3 regions of the Thermasporomyces composti genome follow, and region 2 is predicted to be linked to each of the others. Evidence: riboswitches for the same ligand, from Rfam matches in the RefSeq annotation. Region 2 holds a riboswitch; each other region holds the start of a gene.

Region 1 (6,622 bases), 3.0 Mb from region 2:
CTGGATGGCGGAGGCGACCGCCCGTCGACGCGCCTCGGTGGGGTGGGCGGTCAACACCGGACGGAACTCCAGGCGAGAGAGCAGGGTCAACGCGTGCTCCTCGCCGTACTGAGTGGTGATCTGCGCCACGGCGGCGGCCAGCGAGTCGCGCACCGGAGCGTCGCCGGTGTCGTACTCCCGCAGCACCCGGGCCCGATGGTGCTCCTCGGCGAGGTTGGTGAGGTGGAAGTAGCAGGTGAACGCCCGGGCGACCTCCTCGGCCCGGTCCAGGTCCCACGAGGCGACCAGCGCCTCACTGGCCTGGGCGGCTTCCTCGGCGCGGGCCGGGTCGTCGTGGTGAGCGGCGATGGTCAGCTCACGGAGCCGTTCGACGTCGGCGAGCAGCGTCGGGCCACCGTACTCCCGTAGCACCTGACCCAGCAGCTCCCCGAGCAGGCGGACGTCGGCCCGCAGAGGGGCCGGGACCTCGAAGCGCGCGTGCACCCGCGACGGTGGAGTGGTGGGCATGCTGGCAAGGGTAGTCGGGTGGGATCGGAACCCGCCGGGCGCGAGACCGCGCCCGGCGGCCGGTGCCGGGCTTCCGACGCCCGGCACGTGCCCCACGAGCCCGGTCGTACCGGACGGGGCGGGTAGGCTCGCGCCCGCAGCACGAACTGGGAGGAAGCAGATGGAAGCCAGGCAGCCGGACACCGCAACCGGGTCGGGCGCCGAGCACAGCGCATCGTCAGGCGGCCCGCGGAGCACGGATGGCGCGCAGCCGCCGACGCCTCCCACACCAGACCCAGCCCCGTCCCCGGACATCCACACCACCGCCGGCAAGCTCGCTGACCTCGGACGGCGCCTCCACGAGGCGATCCACGCCGGGTCGGCGCGCATGGTGGAGCGGCAGCACGCCCGAGGCAAGCTCACCGCTCGGGAGCGCATCGACCTGCTGCTGGACGAGGGGTCGTTCGTCGAGCTCGACGAGCTGGCCCGGCACCGGTCGGCCAACTTCGGGCTGGACCGTAACCGGCCACTCGGCGATGGAGTCGTGACCGGCTTCGGCACCGTCAACGGCCGTCAGGTCTGTGTCTTCAGCCAGGACGTCACCGTCTTCGGCGGCAGCCTGGGCGAGGTGTACGGCGAGAAGATCCTCAAGGTCATGGACCTCGCGCTGAAGACCGGGTGCCCGATCATCGGCATCAACGAGGGCAGCGGCGCCCGCATCCAAGAGGGCGTGGTCTCGCTCGGGCTCTACGGCGAGATCTTCCGTCGGAACATCCTCGCCTCCGGTGTGATCCCGCAGATCTCCCTCATCATGGGCACCTGCGCCGGCGGCCACGTGTACTCGCCGGCCCTCACCGACATCACGGTGATGGTCGACCAAACCTCGCACATGTTCATCACCGGCCCCGGCGTGATCAAGACCGTCACCGGCGAGGACGTCTCCTTCGAGGAGCTGGGCGGCGCCCTGACCCACAACACCAAGAGCGGCAACGCCCACTACATGGCCGCTGACGAGCACGACGCGATCGACTGGGTCAAGGCGCTCCTGTCGTACCTGCCGCAGAACAACCTCGAAGAACCGCCCGCGTACGACGTCGAGGCGGACCTGACCATCAACGACAGCGACCGCGAGCTCGACAGCCTGATCCCCGACTCACCCAACCAGCCCTACGACATCCACACGGTCATCGAGCACGTTCTCGACGACGGTGAGTTCTTGGAGATCCAACCGCTGTTCGCGCAGAACATCGTCTGCGGTTTCGGACGCGTCGAGGGGCGCACCGTCGGCGTCGTCGGCAACCAACCCCTCCAGTTCGCCGGCTGCCTCGACATCCACGCCTCGGAGAAGGCCGCGCGGTTCGTCCGCACCTGCGACGCCTTCAACATCCCGATCCTGACCTTCGTCGACGTGCCCGGGTTCCTGCCGGGGACCGACCAGGAGTGGAACGGGATCATCCGGCGTGGCGCCAAGCTCATCTACGCCTACGCCGAGGCCACCGTGCCGCTCGTCACCGTGATCACCCGGAAGGCCTACGGCGGCGCGTACGACGTCATGGGGTCGAAGCACCTCGGCGCGGACATCAACCTGGCCTGGCCTACGGCGCAGATCGCGGTCATGGGCGCGCAAGGCGCCGTGGAGGTGCTGCACCGCCGGGAGATCGCGGCCGCGGAGGACCCCGAGGCGGTGCGCGCGCGACGGATCCAGGAGTACGAGGACACGCTGCTCAACCCCTACATCGCGGCCGAGCGCGGCTACGTCGACGCGGTGATCTACCCGCACGAGACCCGCGTCGAGGTGATCCGTGCGCTGCGCCTGCTCCGTAACAAGCGGGAGACCTTGCCACCGCGCAAGCACGGCAACATCCCGCTGTGACCTCGTGCCAGGAGGCGAACTGATGGCGGTCGACGAACCACGACCCACCGGCCAGCCGCGCCGTGGGGAGCCGCGTCAGCGTGACGCCGGCGTCACGGCGGAGGTCCCGACGTCGCCGGCGGAGGCCGAGAGGGACGCGTTGCTCCGGGTGGTCAAGGGGACGCCGACGCCGGAGGAGTTCGCCGCACTCGTCGCGGTGATCTCCGCGAAGCTCCGCGCGGCGCGAAGCGTCCAGCCCAGCGGCACACGCGGGCCGTCGCCGTGGGCGGTCTACTGGCGCCGCGCGCGGCAACCCCTGCGGCCGGGTCCGAACGCCTGGCGAGCCAGTGCGCTCCCGCGGTAGCCGGCCGCGGTGTCCAACCGCGCCGACACTCTCCGCCCGGTGTGGTGGCGCGCTCCGACGACGGGCTAGGGTCGAAGCCGCAGTTGGTTCTCCTCGCCGAGCGGACCCGCGCGGTGGGGAGAGGTAAGAGGGAACCCGGTGAGAGTCCGGGACTGCCCCGCAGCGGTGAGTGGGAACGACCGCCGTCATACGCACTGGGCGGCATGAGCCTCCTGGGAAGCGACGGCCAGTAGGAACCCGTCGGCCTCCGGTGCCGTGAGCCGGGGCCACGCCAGCCCACGAGTCCGAAGACCTGCCAGCTGCCCGCATGCCAGGAAGGCACGCGGTCCCGACGATGAGTTCGCGAGGGAAGGACTCATGGCTGCTGGACGCACGACCGTGCTCGGCTACCCCCGGATCGGGCAGCGACGAGAGCTCAAGCGCGCCACCGAGGCCTACTGGTCCGGAAAGATCGACGCCACCGCGCTCCTCGACACCGCGGCGAGCCTTCGCCGACAGACCTGGGAGACCCTCCGAGACGCCGGCCTCGACGAGATCCCCTCCAACACGTTCTCGCTCTACGACCAGGTCCTCGACCACGCGGTGCTGGTCGGTGCGGTCCCACCCCGCTTCCGCCAGCTGACCGGCCTCGACCGCTACTTCGCGATGGCGCGCGGCGTCACCGGTGCTCCGCCGCTGGAGATGACCAAGTGGTTCGACACCAACTACCACTACCTCGTTCCGGAGGTGGGCCCGGACACGGTCTTCCGCCTCGACGAGGAGCACGTCAAACCCGTCGAGGAGTACCACGAGGCCGCGGCGCTGGGGCTCGACACCCGGCCGGTGCTCCTCGGTCCCCTCACGTTCCTGCTGCTGGCCAAGCCGGCGCCGGGTGCACCCGAGGGCTTCCGCCCGCTCGACCTGCTCTCGCCGCTGCTGGACGTCTACGCCGACCTGCTGGGTCGGCTCGCCGACGTCGGAGCGAGCTGGGTGCAGCTCGACGAGCCCGCCTTGGCCGCCGACCGCTCCCCGGAGGAGCTGGCCCTGCTCCGGGCCGCGTATGACCGGTTGGGCTCGTCGCCCCGACGCCCCAAGCTCCTGGTCGCGACCTACTTCGGACCGATCCGCGAGGCGCTGGGCGTCCTCGCGGCCACCCCGGTGGACGGTCTGGCGCTCGACCTCGTCGCGGGCGCTGAGGACGCCACGCGGGTGGCGTCGGCCGGCCTGTCGCGCCGCAGGCTCGTCGCCGGCTTGGTGGACGGCCGCAACGTGTGGCGGACGAACCTCCCGCAGGCATTGGCGGTGGCCGCCTCGCTCCTCGGCTCGGTGGACGAGCTCATGGTGGGCACCTCCTGCTCTCTCCAGCACGTCCCGCTCGACGTCTCGCTGGAGACGTCGCTGCCGGAGGAGCTGCGAGGACGGCTGGCCTTCGCCCGCCAGAAGGTCGACGAGGTGGTCCTGCTCGGTCGGGCGCTCCGGGAGGGTCGGGAGCAGATCTCGGACGAGCTCGCGCAGGCCGAAGCGGCCAGGACGCGACGGCCGCCGGGCACCGTCGACGCCCGGGTGCGGGCGCGGCTCGCGGCACTCGGTGACGGGACCCCGCGCGGCGACTACGCGTCCCGGGTGCGGGCGCGGTCCGCGACCAACCCGCTGCCGCTGCTACCCACGACGACGATCGGGTCGTTCCCCCAGACGTCGGAGATCCGCGCTGCCCGGGCCGACCTGCGCCACGGACGGATCGACGAGGCCACCTACAAGGCCCGTATGCGCGCCGAGATCGACAAGGTGATCGCGCTGCAGGAGGACATCGGCCTCGACGTCCTCGTCCACGGCGAGCCCGAGCGCAACGACATGGTGCAGTACTTCGCCGAACGCCTCACCGGCTTCGCGTGCACCGAGTCGGGCTGGGTGCAGTCGTACGGCACCCGCTACGTCCGTCCTCCGATCCTCTACGGCGACGTGGCTCGGCCGGAGCCCATCACCGTCGAGTGGACGACCTATGCCCAGTCCCGCACCACCAAGCCGGTCAAGGGAATGTTGACAGGGCCGGTCACCATGCTGGCGTGGTCGTTCGTCCGGGACGACCAGAGCCTCGCGGAGACGGCACGCCAGGTCGCGCTCGCGCTGCGGGACGAGATCCGTGACCTGGAGGCGGCCGGGATCCGGCACATCCAGGTCGACGAACCGGCGCTGCGGGAGCGGTTGCCGCTGCGCTCGGCCGACCAGCCGGAGTACCTGCGGTGGGCGGTCGGCGCGTTCCGGCTGGCGACCTCGGGTGTCGCCGACACCACCACGATCCACTCGCACATGTGCTACTCCGAGTTCGGCGAGATCGTGGACGCGATCGACGCGCTCGACGCCGACGTGGTGAGCGTCGAGGCGGCACGGTCTCGCATGGAGCTGGTGCACGACCTGGCGCGCACCGGCTACCGGCGCGGTATCGGGCCAGGCGTCTACGACATCCACTCGCCACGCGTCCCGACCGTGGAGGAGATCGAAGACGCGTTGCGGCTGGCCTTGGCAGCGCTCGATCCCGCGCAGCTGTGGGTCAATCCGGACTGTGGCTTGAAGACCCGCCGGTACGAGGAGGTGGTGCCGGCGCTGCGCGCCATGGTGGAGGCGGCCCGCCGGGTCCGAGCCACGCTCCACCCCGCCCCGGCCCCGGCCCGCTGACTCGGCCGGCGGGCGTAGGTCGCAGCGGTGGCCGATGAGCGACCACGCTCACCCGTCGTGGGGCCCTTCGGCAGCGCGAAGGGCCCCACGACAGCTCAGCGGTCGCAGCCGCCCTCGCCATCGGGCCGGATGTGCGGCCGCGCGATGTCCTCGTATCCCTTGTAGGCGTAAGGATCCTCCCCGGCGACCATCACGATGTCGCGGTAGTCCCACTTGGCGACGTGTTGACCTGGCACCGGGCGCCACGGCAGCAGCGACTCCGCGCTCAGGTAGTGGTTGACCAGCGCCCGTCGGAAGCCGTGCTTGCCGGTGTTGGGGAGCGACCGGTGCAGCAGGTAGCCGTTGAAGATGATCGCGGCGCCCGCGGGGATCTCCACGGGGACAGCGTCTTCGTCCTTGTAGGGGAAGTTGTAGGCCTCGACCGTGCAGTCGAAGCGCTCGTCGTTGTGCTCCCGGTCGGGGTAGATCACGCCCCTCGCGTGCGAGCCGGGCAGCACCCACAGGCAGCCGTTCTCGACCGTGGCGTCGTCGAGCGCGATCCAGGCGGCGGTGAGCGACCGGTCCCTGGTGGGGATGAAGAACTCGTCCTGGTGCCAGGCCTGGCCGGGCTTGCCCTCCGACTTCATGAAGATCATCGACTGCATCGCCTTGACGTTCGGCCCGATCACCCGGGTCAACGCCTCGACGATCCGTGGCGCGCGCAAGGCCCGCTCCATCACCGGCGACACCTTGTGCGGCATGTGGATGCACAGGTACCGGCGCATCGCCTCCTCGTCCGAGGCGTCGAGATCCACCTGGAAGTCTCCCTCCACGTGGCCGAGCTCGCCCCTGCAGAGCCTGGCGGCCTCGGCGTTGATCTCGGCCACCTCGGCTGACGAGATCGCGTTGGCGAGCACCGCGTAGCCGTCGACGCGGACCTGCTCGACGAACTCGTCTGTCACGTTCTCGTGCAGACGGACCGAGCTCGTGCGTTCTGGCGTGCTGACCGTGGTCATGTCTGACTCCTCGGCTCGTCGACCCCTCTGGGCCAGCATCACCCGCCGCTTCGGGGCAGACCATGCCCCGACGAGTCCATAACCTGTCTGTTCGTGACCTACCGGGTGATCGTTCGCACCGGTCCTGACGTCGCGCACTACCCACCGGGCGCGACTTTCGGGCCACGCACCCTACGCGACTTCGAGTTCGTGTGGCTGCTGCGCGGGAGCGCCCGGTGGTGTGAAGGCGCGACGTCGCTGGACCTGCGACCCGGGACTCTGCTCCTCGCCCGC
Region 2 (6,622 bases):
GAGCAGGCCGCCGAGGACGAGCACGCCGGTGAGCACCCGGGCTCGGCCGGATGTCGTCCTCGTCCGTCCGTAGCCGCGCGAGTCCATCGCCGCGGCGAGTGCGAGCGAACGCTCCATGGCGCCCTCGAGCACCGGGACGGCGACGGCGCGAAGCGCCCGCAGCCCACGGTCCGGCTGGCCACGCAGCCGCCGCGCGGCTCTGGCTCGAGCCGCGTCGGCGACGAGCTGGGGAGCGAACGTCATCGCCACCACGACGGCGACGCCCATCTCGTACAGCGCACCGGGCACGCTGGCCAGCAGACGTTTGGGGTTGGCCAGCGCGTTGGCGGCGCCCACGCAGGCCAGGACCGCCGCGAGGCGCAGGCCGTCGAGCGCGGCAGAGGCCAACGCCTCAGCGGTGACCGGACCGCCGATCCGGATGCCTTGCATCCAGTCCGGCAGCGGCACCTGGGGCAGTCGGACCAGCACCGTCGTGCCGCTGACCGCGGCTCCGAACACGGCCTGGAACACCACCCGGATCGCGATGACGACGAGTCCGAGCCGGAGGAACGCCGCGTACGAGTTGGCCCATGGGGCGCTCGTCCGTCGCGCGGCCACGACGTTGCCGGCCACCGCGACGAGCAGAGCCAGCAGGACCGGGTTCGTGGTACGGCTCGCCGCGGTCGCCAGGCCGAGCGCCCACAGCCACCACGCGCCCGGGTGGAGGTGGCGGGGGAGTGAAGGGCGGTGGGCGGCGCGCACAGGTCAGACGTCCTCGCCGGCGCCGCGGCGGCGCCGGGTCACCAACGCGGCGAGGACAAGCGCCGCGACGACCAGCACACCAACGACCGACCACACCGCGACACCGCGCGACGAGGATTGCTCGTCGGTGTTCGCCGCTCCATCGGTGTTCTCAGCGGCCGCCGGATTCGGTGTCGTGGTCTCGTTGGCCTGCGCGGTCGACGTCGCCTCGGGCGTGCCACCCGGAAGCTGGAGCGCCACGGTCGGCTCGGGGGAGGGGATGTCGGGTTCCTCGGGAACCGTGTCCCCGCAGCCGGTCGCCGGAACGGAGTCGATCGCGCAGACCAGCCCGTTCTCCTCCCGTACCGAAGCGACCGCTGCCAGCACCTGGGCGGAGCTGGCGTCCGCGTCGACAACCGCACAGGCGCCCCGTGGCTGGGGCAGCGCCTGGCCGCTGGTCTCCTCCTCGGCGAGCCCGTAGTCGACGACGACGGCGACGCGTTTGCGGCCGGGTTCGGCTGGTGTCCCTCCGCAGATCGCCTCGAAGTCGCCGGGCGCCCGAGGCGGTCGGGGTGGGGTGGTCTCGCCCGAGACAGCCAGTCGCCAACCGTCGACAGCGCCGTCCTCCGGCGTGACCGACGCGGGTCCGCTGCTCGCCAGGACCCAGGCGCCGTCCTTCCACTGGTAGAAGCCCCAGTAGCGATAGGCCTCGGCGGACGCGGGTCCGGCCACTACAACGGCGAGGACGAGGGCTGCTGACGCGGCCAGGGCAGTCCTGGACGCGGTCAGGACTGACCGGACAGGGCGTCGAACGTCGCGCTCCAGACTCATGGGGTCCTCCGGGTGAGGGGTCCGGGCGCGGACCCCGGGACCAACACGAGAAACCCTCGGCGTCGTCCGGCGAGTGCCGGCGGCCGAGGGCAGACTCGGGTGCTCACCCGGGCTCCGCCCCGCAGACCTCGACGGGTGTTCGTGGAGCCACGTCATGGCCAGGCGTCCCGGCTCGCCGCTCAAGGGGTGGAGCCTGGTTGCTCTCCAGGCCGCGGCCTACGGTTGCGGGTCAGCGCCGGCTTCCGACCGGCTTCCCCTGTCAGACGGGTCAACCGACCCGTCACCATGACGTTGTGCAGGACGGAAGTTCTCACGACGGAGCCGGTCGCGTCAAAGCGGACGTCAGGATGTGGACTGCGCCGGCTGCGGCCCGTGTCCCTGCGGAGGCTCTAAGCTCAACGGGATGACGTGGACATGGCGGCTCGAGGATGCGGACGGCAACCCCGTCGACGTCGGCGGGTTGGCCCGGGTCGAGTTTCCGTCCCAAAGTGACGCGGAGAGCTGGATCGGGGAGACCTGGCGGGAGCTCCGGGCTGCCGGAGTGGACCAGGTCACCCTGCTCGAGGCCGGGCGAGAGGTGTACGGGCCGATGAGCTTGCATCCCGCCGACGAGAGCGCCGACTGACCGCCGAGTTCCTGGTCCGACACCCGAGTCGACCCTCGTGAGTCCCGTGGAGTGCGACGTTCGCCACGTCGAGTCCTCGGGGAGTCGCCTGGTACACCCTGTCAGGCATCCGTTACCGTCTGGGCGATCTTGGTGAGACACCGCAACGGAGGGTCGGCATGCGTCGGGGCGAAGAGTGGCTGCACCGGTTGCGCATCCTGGAGCAGCGGATCGCCACGAGCACCTTCACCTGCGACGACGGACGTGGCCTGGTGCGGGTCAGCGTCGACGGTCATGGCCGCGTTCAAGCGGTCGAGCTGGCGCCCGACTGGACCCAAGGCATCCAGGTCCGGGACCTCGCCGATACGGTCCGTGACGCCTACCGCGCCGCCCGCCGCCGGGCGTCGGACTTCGTCGCGGAGAAGTACGCCGAGACGGGTGTCTCGGTCCTCGCCCGGAGCTTCCTGCCAGCGGGAGCGGGCGCGCTGCCGCCTCTCCTCGACCGGCTGGCGCCGCTGGTCCCGCGCGCGGGAGCTGTCCTCGCCGAGCTGGGCCTGGAGACGGTCGTCGGCACCGCGGCGGATGACCGTGTCCTGGCTGAGTTCGACTGCTTCGGTGAGCTGCGCGGGCTCGTGGTGTCGTGGCGGTACGCCTTGCAGACTCCCCACGACGAGCTCGCCGAGAGCATCCGGGAGGCGCTGAGCGCCGGGGAGATGCGCTCGGCGTGGCGGAACGCGGAGCTGAGTGGACGGCTGGCCAGGCGGCCGACCCTGCGGAGTACGGTCGCCCGCGGACAGGCCGACTGCGCGTAGCCCTACCCCACGTCCTGAGGGGCGCGTCCTGAGGGGGCGTCAGTCCTCTGGGTGTGGTGACCCGGGTCTGCGGGTGTCCGACGGACGGCGTCCGGTCGCCTCGGGGCGCCCGGTGGTCTCAGATCGTGTCGCCGGGCGCGACTTGCGGCTTCGGTAGGCGCAGCCGTCGGATTTGCGTCGCGCGCATCACGCCGTACAACACAGCGCCGCGGTGGCTCTCGTTCGGGAAGCGCGCCCGGAGCTCGCGCTTGAGCCGTCGGCCCAGGATGAACAGCTCGACGGGCACGATGATGATTGCCGTGAGCCACAGGTAGTAGGCGACAAGCTGAACCTGCGGCACAGGGATCATCATGGCGAGGAAGATCACCAGGAAGAAGGGCAGGAGGTACTCGCCCAGCGTCCTCCGCGAGTCGACGAAGTCCCGGCAGAAGCGGCGGACGGGTCCCTTGTCACGTGGCGGCAGGTAGCGCTCGTCGCCCGTGATCAGCGCCTGCTGGATCTTCGCGCGCTCCGCCCGGGCCCGTTGCCGCGCCAGCCGCGCGGCTTCCCGACGGTCGCGCGGGGCGGCGATCCGTTGCCGGCGAGCCCGCTCAGCGTCACGGCGCTTCGGCGTCGGACGTCCCTTGCCTGGCGATCCCTTGCCGCGTGGCCCCTTGGCCGGTGTCGTGGGTCGAGGGGTGGATTCGGTACTCTCGGCGGGGGCCGGCTCGGTCGTCGTACGGCGTCGGAACACGCTCCACAGCGTAACGGCTCGACGATGTGTCCCGGCCGTCGCTTCGGTCCCCAATGCACGCTATGCCATGGGGCCCGGTGGCCTGGCTTCCTGTGGTTTGATCGACCGCAGCGACAAGGCACGCGGGTGGCGGGGTCGCCTGGTGAGGGCTTCGCGGCATAGGGTGATCGCAGACACGCCGTCCGGTGCCGACCCGGCACGATTGACACTGACGACCGGCCTGGAGACGAAGGGGGCGGCCGACCTCGATGAGTATTCTCAAGCGCTTCGCGATGATCTTCCGCGCGAAGGCCAATAAGGCGTTGGACCGTGCCGAGGACCCGCGGGAGACCCTCGACTACTCGTACCAGAAGCAGCTGGAAATGCTCCAGAAGGTACGCCGAGGCGTCGCCGACGTCGCGACCAGCCGGAAGCGCCTCGAGCTCCAGATGAACCAGCTGCGGCAGCAGTCGGACAAGCTCAAGGAGCAGGCGCAGAAGGCGCTCAGCATGGGCCGGGAGGACCTGGCTCGGGAGGCGCTCACTCGGCGCTCCGGCCTGGAGCAGCAGCTCGCTGATCTCAGCACGCAGCACGCCGCCCTTCAGGGCGAGGAGGAGAAGCTGACCCTCGCCGCCCAGCGTCTGCAGACCAAGGTGGAGGCCTTCCGCACCAGGAAGGAGACCATCAAGGCCACCTACACCGCAGCCGAGGCGCAGACCCGGATCGGCGAGGCGTTCGCTGGGATCTCGGAGGAGCTGGGCGATGTGGGCCTGGCCATCCAGCGTGCCGAGGACAAGACCGCCGAGCTCCAGGCGCGTTCCGGGGCAATCGACGAGCTGCTGGCGTCCGGGGTGCTGGACGACGTGACGGGCACCGGCAAGGACGACATCTCCCGCGAACTGGACATGCTGGCCTCGAGCAACGAGGTCGAGCGCGAGCTCGCCGCGATGAAGGCGCAGCTCGCTGGGGGCACCCAGCAGCCGCGCGAGCTGGAGGGCCAGCCCGCCCAGAGTGACCAGGCCGGGAGTGGGGCGGAACAGTCCGCGCAGGTCAGGCCGGAGCAGGCACAACGGCAGGGGGAGGGATCGTGATCGTCCGAATCCTCGGCGAGGGCCAGCTGCGGGTTGCCGACGAGCACCTCGAGGAGCTCAACAAGCTCGACAGCGAGCTCGAGACGGCGGTCGAGGCTGGCGACGAGGCGGCGTTCAAGTCCGCGCTCCAGGCGCTTCTGCAGAAGGTGCGAGCCGTCGGCACCAGGCTGCCGGACGACGCGCTGGAGGACTCGGACCTGTTCCTTCCGCCGGAGGACGCCACCATCGACGAGGTCAAAGAGCTTCTCGGCGAGGAGGGACTGATCCCCGGGTAACGGACGGGTCAGGCACCTCGGTGGTGAACGCTCATCGCGCCGTACGCGCGGGCGCCGGGAATCTTCGGCGCTCGCGCGTCGTCGTATGAGATGACAGGAGGAGCGATGACACATGGCACGAACGCGATTTCCGGCGGATAGGGGCCTGACCACCCGAATGGTCGTGGTCATGTTCCTGCTGGGGCTGCTGTACGTCTCGGCGATGGCCGGCTTGATCGCCGCGGGCGTCGACTGGTTCCTGGTCGTCCTCATCGCGGCGGGGGCTCTGGTCGCGCAGTGGTACTTCTCGGACAAGATCGCGCTCGCCGCGATGGGCGCGCACGAGGTCACTCCGGAGGAGGCGCCGGAGCTGCACGCGATGATCGACCGGCTGTGCGCCCTGGCCGACATGCCGAAGCCGCGGGTGGCGGTGTCCGACATGCAGCTCCCCAACGCGTTCGCCACCGGTCGGAACCCGCGGAACGCGGTGGTGTGCGTCACCACGGGTCTCCTGCGACGGCTGGATCGTGCCGAGCTCGAGGGAGTCTTGGCGCACGAGCTGTCCCACATCGCCCACCGGGACGTGGCCGTCATGACCGTGGCGTCGTTCCTTGGTGTCCTCGCCGGGCTCATCGCCCGGTTCGGGATGTACTCGGGGCTCGGCCGCAGCCGGGACAACACCGCCGTGGTCTTCGCGGTGGTGTGGTTGGCCAGCATCGTCGTCTACGTGATCAGCTTCCTCCTCACCCGGGCGCTCTCGCGGTACCGCGAGTTCGCGGCCGACCGAGCTGGCGCCTACCTCACCGGTCAGCCGTCAGCGCTGGCGTCCGCTCTGGTCAAGATCTCCTCCGACGTCGAGCGCATCCCAACCCGAGACCTGCGGCGGTCCGCGCCGGCGCAAGCGTTCTTCTTCGCGCCGGCGGCGGTCGGCAACTCGCTCGCGACCTTGCTGTCGACGCACCCCAGCACGGAGAAGCGCTTGGAGCGGCTGGCGCAGGTGAGCGCGGAGCTGGGAAGGCCGATGCTGTGACATCCCGCGACGCTCGCCTCGGCGGCCTCGACGGTTTGGGTTCGCTGCTGAAGGGCGGCCGATGAAGTTCCTCGACGTGATCCTTGGGCGAAGCAAGCCCAAGCGGCCTGATCTCGACCAGCTGTTCGGGCTGCCCCAGGCCGCCCTCACCTTGGAGGTCGCGACGACGTTTCGACCCACCGGCGTCGGCTCGGTGTGCTACCGCGCCGCCGAGGGCGGGGCGTTCGCGGCGACACAGGCCGAGATCCAGCAACTGCTCGACGCCGACGAGGGGCCGAAGGTGGAGCGGACGCAGGACTCCTACGGCTTCACCTGGCTGGTCTGCCGCGCGGATCCGTCCGACATGTCCGCCCTGGTGACCGACCTGCACGCGGTCAACTCCTCACTCGAGGCCGCCGGTTTCGGGCCGTCTCTGCTGTGCTCACTGGTCGGCTTCCGCGACCCGGAGGGGAGGCGGCTGGCGTTGGTCTACCTGTACAAGCGGGGGTCCTTCTACCCCTTCGCGCCGGTGGGCGACGAGCGCCGGGACAACGCGCTGGAGCTGCAGATTCGTGGCCTGATCGCCAAC
Region 3 (6,622 bases), 590 kb from region 2:
AGAATCCGAGGTTGCGCTTGACCATGAGCCGCTCGTCCTCGGTGAGGCCGTCGGGCGACTTCCAGAGCGCGATATCGGCCTGCATCGCGACCTCGGTGGGCATCCAATGGTTGGCGCATGCCGCCAGGTACTTCTCCCAGGCCCACGAGTACTTCAACGGAAGCAGCTGGTTGACGTCGGCGCGAGCGTTGATCATGGCCTTGTCGTCGACGCTCACCCGCTCGGCGCCGCGTCGGATCTCGCCGAGGCCTGTGGTGTTCACGATGTCCGGATCGATCGTGTGGGTCACGGTGGTGGGCTCCTCACTGGCACGCTTCGCAGTCGGGATCGCTCACACGGCAGGCCGCCTCGGCCGTGGCTGGGTGAGCGGAGTCAAGTCGAACGACAGGAACGGCGTTGAGCTTGCCGTCGGTACCGCGCAGGGTGCTCTTCTCCACGCTGGTGGCGGCTCGGGAGCGCAGGTAGTACGTGGTCTTGAGGCCGTGGCGCCAGGCCATGCGGTAGAGCTCGTCGAGCTTGCGACCGCTCGGCGCGTGGACGTAGAGGTTGAGCGACTGTGCCTGGTCGATCCACTTCTGCCGCCGTGACGCGGCCCGGATCAACCAGGCCGGGTCGATCTCGAACGCGGTGGCGTAACGACGTTTGAGGTCGTCGGGCACCCGATCGATGTTGCGCACGCTCCCGTCGTGGTACTTCAAGTCCGCCACCATGGCCGCGTCCCACAGTCCGCGTTCCTTGAGCTCGCGCGCCAAGTGAGGGTTGACAACGAGGAAGTCGCCCGACATGTTGGACTTGACGTAGAGGTTCGAGAACAGCGGCTCGATCGAGGGGTTCACGCCGCAGATGTTGGCGATGGTGGCTGTCGGCGCGATCGCCATGACGTTGGAGTTGCGCATCCCGACGGTTCGGACCCGCTCGCGTAACGCGGCCCAGTCCATCGTCGTGGAGTAGTCGACGTCGAGGTCGCCGTCACGGTGGTCGGCGAGCAGCCGGAGCGAGTCGATGGGCAGCACTCCCCGGCTCCACAGCGACCCGTCGAACGTCTCGTACCTTCCTCGCTCGGCAGCGAGGTCGCTCGACGCGGCGATGGCGTAGTACGACAGGAGCTCCATGCTGCGATCGGCGAACTCCACGGCGGCGGGGTCGTCCACTGGGAGCCCGAGAGTCAGCAGCGCGTCGGCGTACCCCATCATCCCCAGGCCGATCGGGCGATGCCGCAGGTTGGACCGACGTGCCTGCGGGATTGTGTAGAGGTTGATGTCGATGACGTTGTCCAGCATCCGCACAGCCGTCGCGACAGTGGCCCGCAGACGCTCCGTGTCGAGTCCCTCCGGGGTTACGTGGCGCGCCAGGTTGACCGAGCCCAGGTTGCACACAGCGACTTCGTCACGGCTGGTGTTGAGGGTGATCTCGGTGCAGAGGTTCGACGAGTGCACCACGCCGACGTGCTGCTGCGGAGAGCGCAGGTTGCACGGGTCCTTGAACGTGATCCACGGGTGCCCGGTCTCGAACAGCATGGTGAGCATGCGGCGCCACAGCTGGACGGCCGGCACCCTGCGGAACACCCTGATCTCACCGCGGTCGGCGGCCTCCTCGTACTCGCGGTATCGCTTGGCGAACTCCTTGCCGTAGAGATCGTGGAGGTCGGGCACCTCGTCCGGGGAGAACAGCGTCCACTCCGCGTTGGCCTCGACACGGCGCAGGAACTCGTCCGGGATCCAGTTCGCGGTGTTCATGTCGTGCGTGCGCCGCCGTTCGTCACCGGTGTTGCGCCGCAGCTCCAGGAACTCCTCGATGTCGATGTGCCACGTTTCGAGGTACGCGCAGGCCGCTCCCTTACGCTTTCCGCCCTGGTTGACCGCGACGGCGGTGTCGTTGGCGATCTTGAGGAACGGCACGACGCCCTGGGACCGGCCGTTCGTGCCCTTGATGTGCGCGCCCATGCCACGCACGGGCGTCCAGTCGTTCCCCAGTCCTCCGGAGTACTTGGCCAGCAAGGCGTTGTTGCGGTACGACTGGAAGATCGAGTCCAGGTCGTCTTCGACCGTGGTCACGAAGCACGAGGACAGTTGTGGACGTGGCGTTCCGGCGTTGAACAGCGTGGGTGTTGACACCATGAAGCGGAAGCTCGAGAGCAGGTCGTAGAACTCGATCGCGCGGGCCTCGCGCTCGTCCTCATGCACGGCCAGCCCCATGGCGACCCGCATGAAGAACGCCTGTGGCAGCTCGAAGCGGGTGCCGTCGTGGTGGAGGAGGTAACGGTCGTAGAGCGTCTGCAGGCCCAGGAAGGCGATGTCGAGGTCCCGCATCGGGCGGATGGCCGCCGCCACACGGTCGAGGTCGAAGCTTGCGAGGCGCCCGTCCACGAGGTCGAGGTCGATCGCCCGACGAAGGTAGTCGCGGAAGTAGCTCGCGTAGTCCAGCTCGGCGTGGCTGATGTGGCGCGGCTCGCCCGCGAGGTAGGACAGCGCCTCGTCACGCAGCTTGCTGAGCAGCAACCGCGCGGTCACCAACGAGTAGTTGGGTTCCCGCTCGACGAGTGTGCGCGCGGCCATGATGAGCGCCGTGGCCAGCTCTCCGATGCCGATGCCGGGATAGACGGTGCGACGGACCTCGGCGAGCACTGGCTCGGTCGCGACGTCGTCGATCCCGGCGACGGCTTCCGTCACGACGTGCTCGATCCAGGTCCACGGGATGGGTGCGCTTGTCGCCTGCGACGGCGTCCCGTCGCGACGAATGAGTGGAGTGTCCGTCGTCCCCTCAGCGGGCGGTGCCGCAGCAGACGGTGTTACAGCAGACGGTGTCGCAGCAGACCGTGTCACAGTCACAGCTCTCCCCTCGTGAGCTCGTGCTGGTGCCGGCGCGGACACGCCGGACTTCCGCGCTCGGGACAGAGCACGGGCTGATGGCAGGTCTTCGGACTCGCGGGCACCCACCGATCCGGTGGACCTACTGGCCGTCGCTTCCCAGACGAACCCGTCCAGTGCTTCGGTGACGGCGGTCGTTCCCACTCACCGCTGCGGGGCAGTCCCGGACTCTCACCGGGTTCCCTCTTGCCTCGCCCCAGCCCAACCGGCCAGGGCGAACCACCAGCGGAGAAGACACTACATGTTGTGTCGGGGTTTGCAACAGAACACTAGAAAATGTGGGCGTGTCGCAATGGGTCGAGATCATGGCCCAGGCGGGGTGCTCAGAGGCGGTCGCCCCGCGTCACTGAACAGCGCCGCGAAGTCACTGAACAGCGCCGCGAAGTGGTGCAGCCGACGCGCACCGTGCTCACGTGACTGGGCGACCGGTGCGATGAGGTGGGTGTTGCAGACGTCCTTGCCGGCCTCGGTGAGGACCGGGTAGCCGACGATCAGGGCGGGGGTTCACCGGTCCCGGTCGCCCTGGCCACCGGCGATCGGGTTGGGTGTCGTCCCCTAGGCACCGCCACGAGCACACCGAAGAGCGGTGTGAGGACGCAACGACGCAGAGGCCGGACGCCTCGAATCGGTCAAACGTCACGTGCCCTGGGCATAGCTGACTGCCCGTGACGAGCGAGTCGTCGCAGTGGACGAGCGAATCGTCTCAGCGGCTGTCGGCGTGTTGCCTGAGATGCGCTGCACCCGATGGGCGCCCCCGGCAGGATTCGAACCTGCGCACACGGCTCCGGAGGCCGTTGCTCTATCCCCTGAGCTACGGGGGCTCGAGGCTCGAAAAGGGTACCAGGCCGCCAGCCGGCTACGCTGACGCGGTGGTCTTGGACCGGCTGGCCGACGAGATCCGCGTCGCCTTCATCGAGGTGGTCCCGGACGCGACGCGGTGCGACACCGACCCGCGCGCCGGCATTCGGCTCGTCCCACCGACCCACGTAGGCGAGCGCCCCGGCACGCGGGGTGACCTGGCGTTTCCCGTGGGGCCACTTCTCGCCACAGCCCGTAGCGCCTCCGGCTCGTCCTCGATCGACCAGGCTGACCAGTCGATCAGCCGTCGCTCGCACACCGGTGACGTCCCCGACACGCGGCTGACGGCGAGCCGACTGGCGGAGCTGGTCGCGAAGCGGTTGGAACGTCTCGACGCCGTGGACGCCAGCTGGGCCGAGGCCGGGTTCGTCAACCTCCGCCTCAGCGGTGGCGCGCTCGCGTCGATCGTGTGGGAGATCCTCCGCGCCGGGCCCAGCTACGGCACACCGCCAGGGCAGGCCACCGTGGCGGAGGACGAGGCAGCGCGCGGCCCACGCCACCGTTTATCGCCGAGGCTTGGAGACGCGTTGCGGTACGCCCACGCGCGGCTGGCCGGCTTGCTCCGAGCGGGGGACGCGCTCGGCGTGCATCGCGACCCGGAGCGGCTGGACCCCGCCGCGCTCGAAGCCGAGGAGTCGCGCCAGCTGATCTGTGTACTCGCCGACTATCCCGGCGTGGTGGCGCGGTACCTCAGCGGGCGCGCGCGTCCCCGGGCGTTCGACGCGTACGTGGCCCGTTTCCTGGCGGCGGTGGAGAGGTTCGAGGCGGGCGCGGGCCCGCTGCCTCGGGGTGACGAGGAGCCGTCACCCGCGCACAGTGCCCGGCTCCTCGTGGCCGAGGCGAGCCGCGTCGTCGCCGGTCGCGCCCTCGCCTGGTGTGGACTCCCCGCGCCCGACCGGATGTGAGGCCCTGGTCAGCTGCGCGGGTCGGCCGCAGCGTCCGCCGGTTCGCGTCGCCCGACTTCGGGTCCTGGTCGGCCCGCTGGACGCTCGCCCAGGTCGATCGGACGGAGCCGATCCCGGACGAGGAGGCGTCCGCCGGGAACGTTGGCCTCGGTGAACGCGTCCTTCGTGAGGACCACCGTCGTCGGGCGAGCTCACCCCGAGGCACAGCCCGATAATCTTGCCGCCCGTGGTGCGTGGCGGGTCCTCGGTCCGGGCAGGGAAGACAAAGTGACGGACATCCTTCTCATCACCGGCCATCGCACGAACCATCCGGTCGTGACGAGACTGGTTCGGCAGCTGAAGACGTCCGGCTTCACCGTCCGCATCGCATCCACCGGCGATCCAGCCGAGCTCGGGATGGACGTCGTCGACGGCGTCGAGGCGCGCCGCCTGCGCATGAGCCTGTCCGGCCGACGCAATGGCGCCAAAGTGCCCAGGTTCTCCGCGGACTGGGCCCGGGTGGTCGCCCGCAACGCCGTCGTGCGCGCGTGGGTGCGGGTCGCCACGCCGCCACGCCGGACCTGGCTGCTCGCGCGGTATGACCCGTGGCTGCGTCGGAGGGCCAAGAACGCCGACCTCATCGTGGCGGCGGATCGGACCGCCTTACCGGCCGCTCGACGGGCCGGTCAGCTCAATCCCCGAGCCGAGGTCATGCTCGCGGACGACCCCCGACTCCGTACCCGTCTGGAGCTGATCCGCGCGGTGGCCCCGCTGCAGCGGGTCCTGCGGACCGGGAAGGTCGGCGTCGATCCGTCAGAGGTGGTGGAGGCCTGGCGGCGTGTCGAGGCCGACCCCGACGACCCCGCCGTGCGGCACTACGTCAGCGAGGTCCTCACCCTCGTGCAGACGCTGCGGCGCCACAACATGCTCGACGCAGCCGACTCCATCGTCCGGTCCGCTCTGGGCCTCGACCTGCCGGAGACGACCCGGGATCGCCTGCGCCTGCAGCAGGCGACGCTCCGCATCGTCAGCGGCGAGCATCCCGGTGATCTCGCTGAGCGGGTGCGCGCCGTGATGAGGCACGCCGACGATGCTCTCCGGGTCGGTCGGGTGGACGAGGTGGTGCCGCTGGTGATGGAGGTCACCGACGCGGTGTTCCACCGCGAGCTGCACGCCGACGTCCTCGTCAGCCCTCTCGTGTCAGACCCCGCTGGCTTCCTGGCGCCGCTGCGAGAGTCGCAGACCTACCGTGCCCTGGGCGCGCCGTCCGGGAGCATGAGCGGGCTGCTCGCCGACCAGACGGTCGCCTCGGCGCGGCGAACGGCTGGCGCGCCCACCTCAGTCGCCAGTTCGGTGGCTTCGACCGCCGGACGCCGGCCACATCGGCTGCTGATCGTCCCCGGTGACTATCCGCACTTCACCAAGGGCATCATCGGCGCACTCGCCGGAGACGACCAGGTCGACCTGCGGGTGCTCTACCTCCGGGAACCGGGAGCGCCGCCACGTCGGCACCAACGGCCCATCCTCATCGGCGACCGGCTCCGAGACGCGCTCGGTCTGGAGGTGCCGGGCTTGAGCGAGAGCGACGTCGAGCTCCTGGACTGGGCCGAGACGATCTTCGTGGACTGGTGTGACAACGCCGCCCAGTGGGTCGCCATCCACGCGCCGAGGAAGGCCCGTCTCGTCGTCCGATTCCACAGTCTGGAGGCGATCTCACCCCAGCCCCACATGATCGACTGGTCACGGGTCTCCGATGTGATCTTCGTCGGCAACCACGTGCGCCAGCTCGTCGAGCGCGCCGTCCCCGGCTTGGCCCAGGTGGATCGCATCCATGTCGTGCCCAACGAGATGCGGCTGCGGCGATTCGGGCTGCCCAAGCGCCCCGGCGCCGAGCGCACCGTGGCGATGGTGGGGTGGGCCCAGCGAGTGAAGGACCCGATCTGGGCGCTGGAGGTGCTGTCTCAGCTCCGAGCCGTCGATCGACGCTGGCGGCTCATGCTGATCGGCCACGAC

The links. A riboswitch is a leader RNA that binds a small molecule or an ion and turns the genes downstream of it on or off. The one in region 2 is predicted to bind cobalamin.
Region 1: it holds a riboswitch for cobalamin, as region 2 does, so the genes downstream of both, metE (5-methyltetrahydropteroyltriglutamate--homocysteine S-methyltransferase) here and DFJ64_RS01440 (SCO2322 family protein) in region 2, are expected to answer to the same signal.
Region 3: it holds a riboswitch for cobalamin, as region 2 does, so the genes downstream of both, DFJ64_RS03970 (ribonucleoside-diphosphate reductase subunit alpha) here and DFJ64_RS01440 (SCO2322 family protein) in region 2, are expected to answer to the same signal.

The regions. Positions count from the first base shown of each region.
Region 1 is NZ_QTUC01000001.1:3,323,585-3,330,206, reverse strand. Features, by position in the region: gene DFJ64_RS14465 (phosphoenolpyruvate carboxylase) at 1-507, opposite strand, end outside; gene DFJ64_RS14460 (acyl-CoA carboxylase subunit beta) at 668-2,359, shown strand; gene DFJ64_RS14455 (acyl-CoA carboxylase subunit epsilon) at 2,382-2,702, shown strand; cobalamin riboswitch at 2,770-3,016, shown strand; gene metE (5-methyltetrahydropteroyltriglutamate--homocysteine S-methyltransferase) at 3,060-5,354, shown strand; gene DFJ64_RS14445 (phytanoyl-CoA dioxygenase family protein) at 5,450-6,349, opposite strand; gene DFJ64_RS14440 (helix-turn-helix transcriptional regulator) at 6,443-6,622, shown strand, end outside.
Region 2 is NZ_QTUC01000001.1:320,686-327,307, reverse strand. Features, by position in the region: gene DFJ64_RS01445 (CbiQ family ECF transporter T component) at 1-741, opposite strand, end outside; gene DFJ64_RS01440 (SCO2322 family protein) at 745-1,551, opposite strand; cobalamin riboswitch at 1,691-1,854, opposite strand; gene DFJ64_RS01435 (hypothetical protein) at 1,955-2,176, shown strand; gene DFJ64_RS01430 (YbaB/EbfC family nucleoid-associated protein) at 2,335-2,967, shown strand; gene DFJ64_RS01425 (DUF3043 domain-containing protein) at 3,086-3,700, opposite strand; gene DFJ64_RS01420 (PspA/IM30 family protein) at 3,949-4,770, shown strand; gene pspAA (PspA-associated protein PspAA) at 4,767-5,045, shown strand; gene htpX (zinc metalloprotease HtpX) at 5,158-6,054, shown strand; gene pspAB (PspA-associated protein PspAB) at 6,116-6,622, shown strand, end outside.
Region 3 is NZ_QTUC01000001.1:910,640-917,261, reverse strand. Features, by position in the region: gene DFJ64_RS03975 (ribonucleotide-diphosphate reductase subunit beta) at 1-289, opposite strand, end outside; gene DFJ64_RS03970 (ribonucleoside-diphosphate reductase subunit alpha) at 303-2,822, opposite strand; cobalamin riboswitch at 2,891-3,106, opposite strand; tRNA gene DFJ64_RS03965 (tRNA-Arg) at 3,617-3,688, opposite strand; gene DFJ64_RS03960 (DALR anticodon-binding domain-containing protein) at 3,737-4,630, shown strand; gene DFJ64_RS03955 (glycosyltransferase family 4 protein) at 4,898-6,622, shown strand, end outside.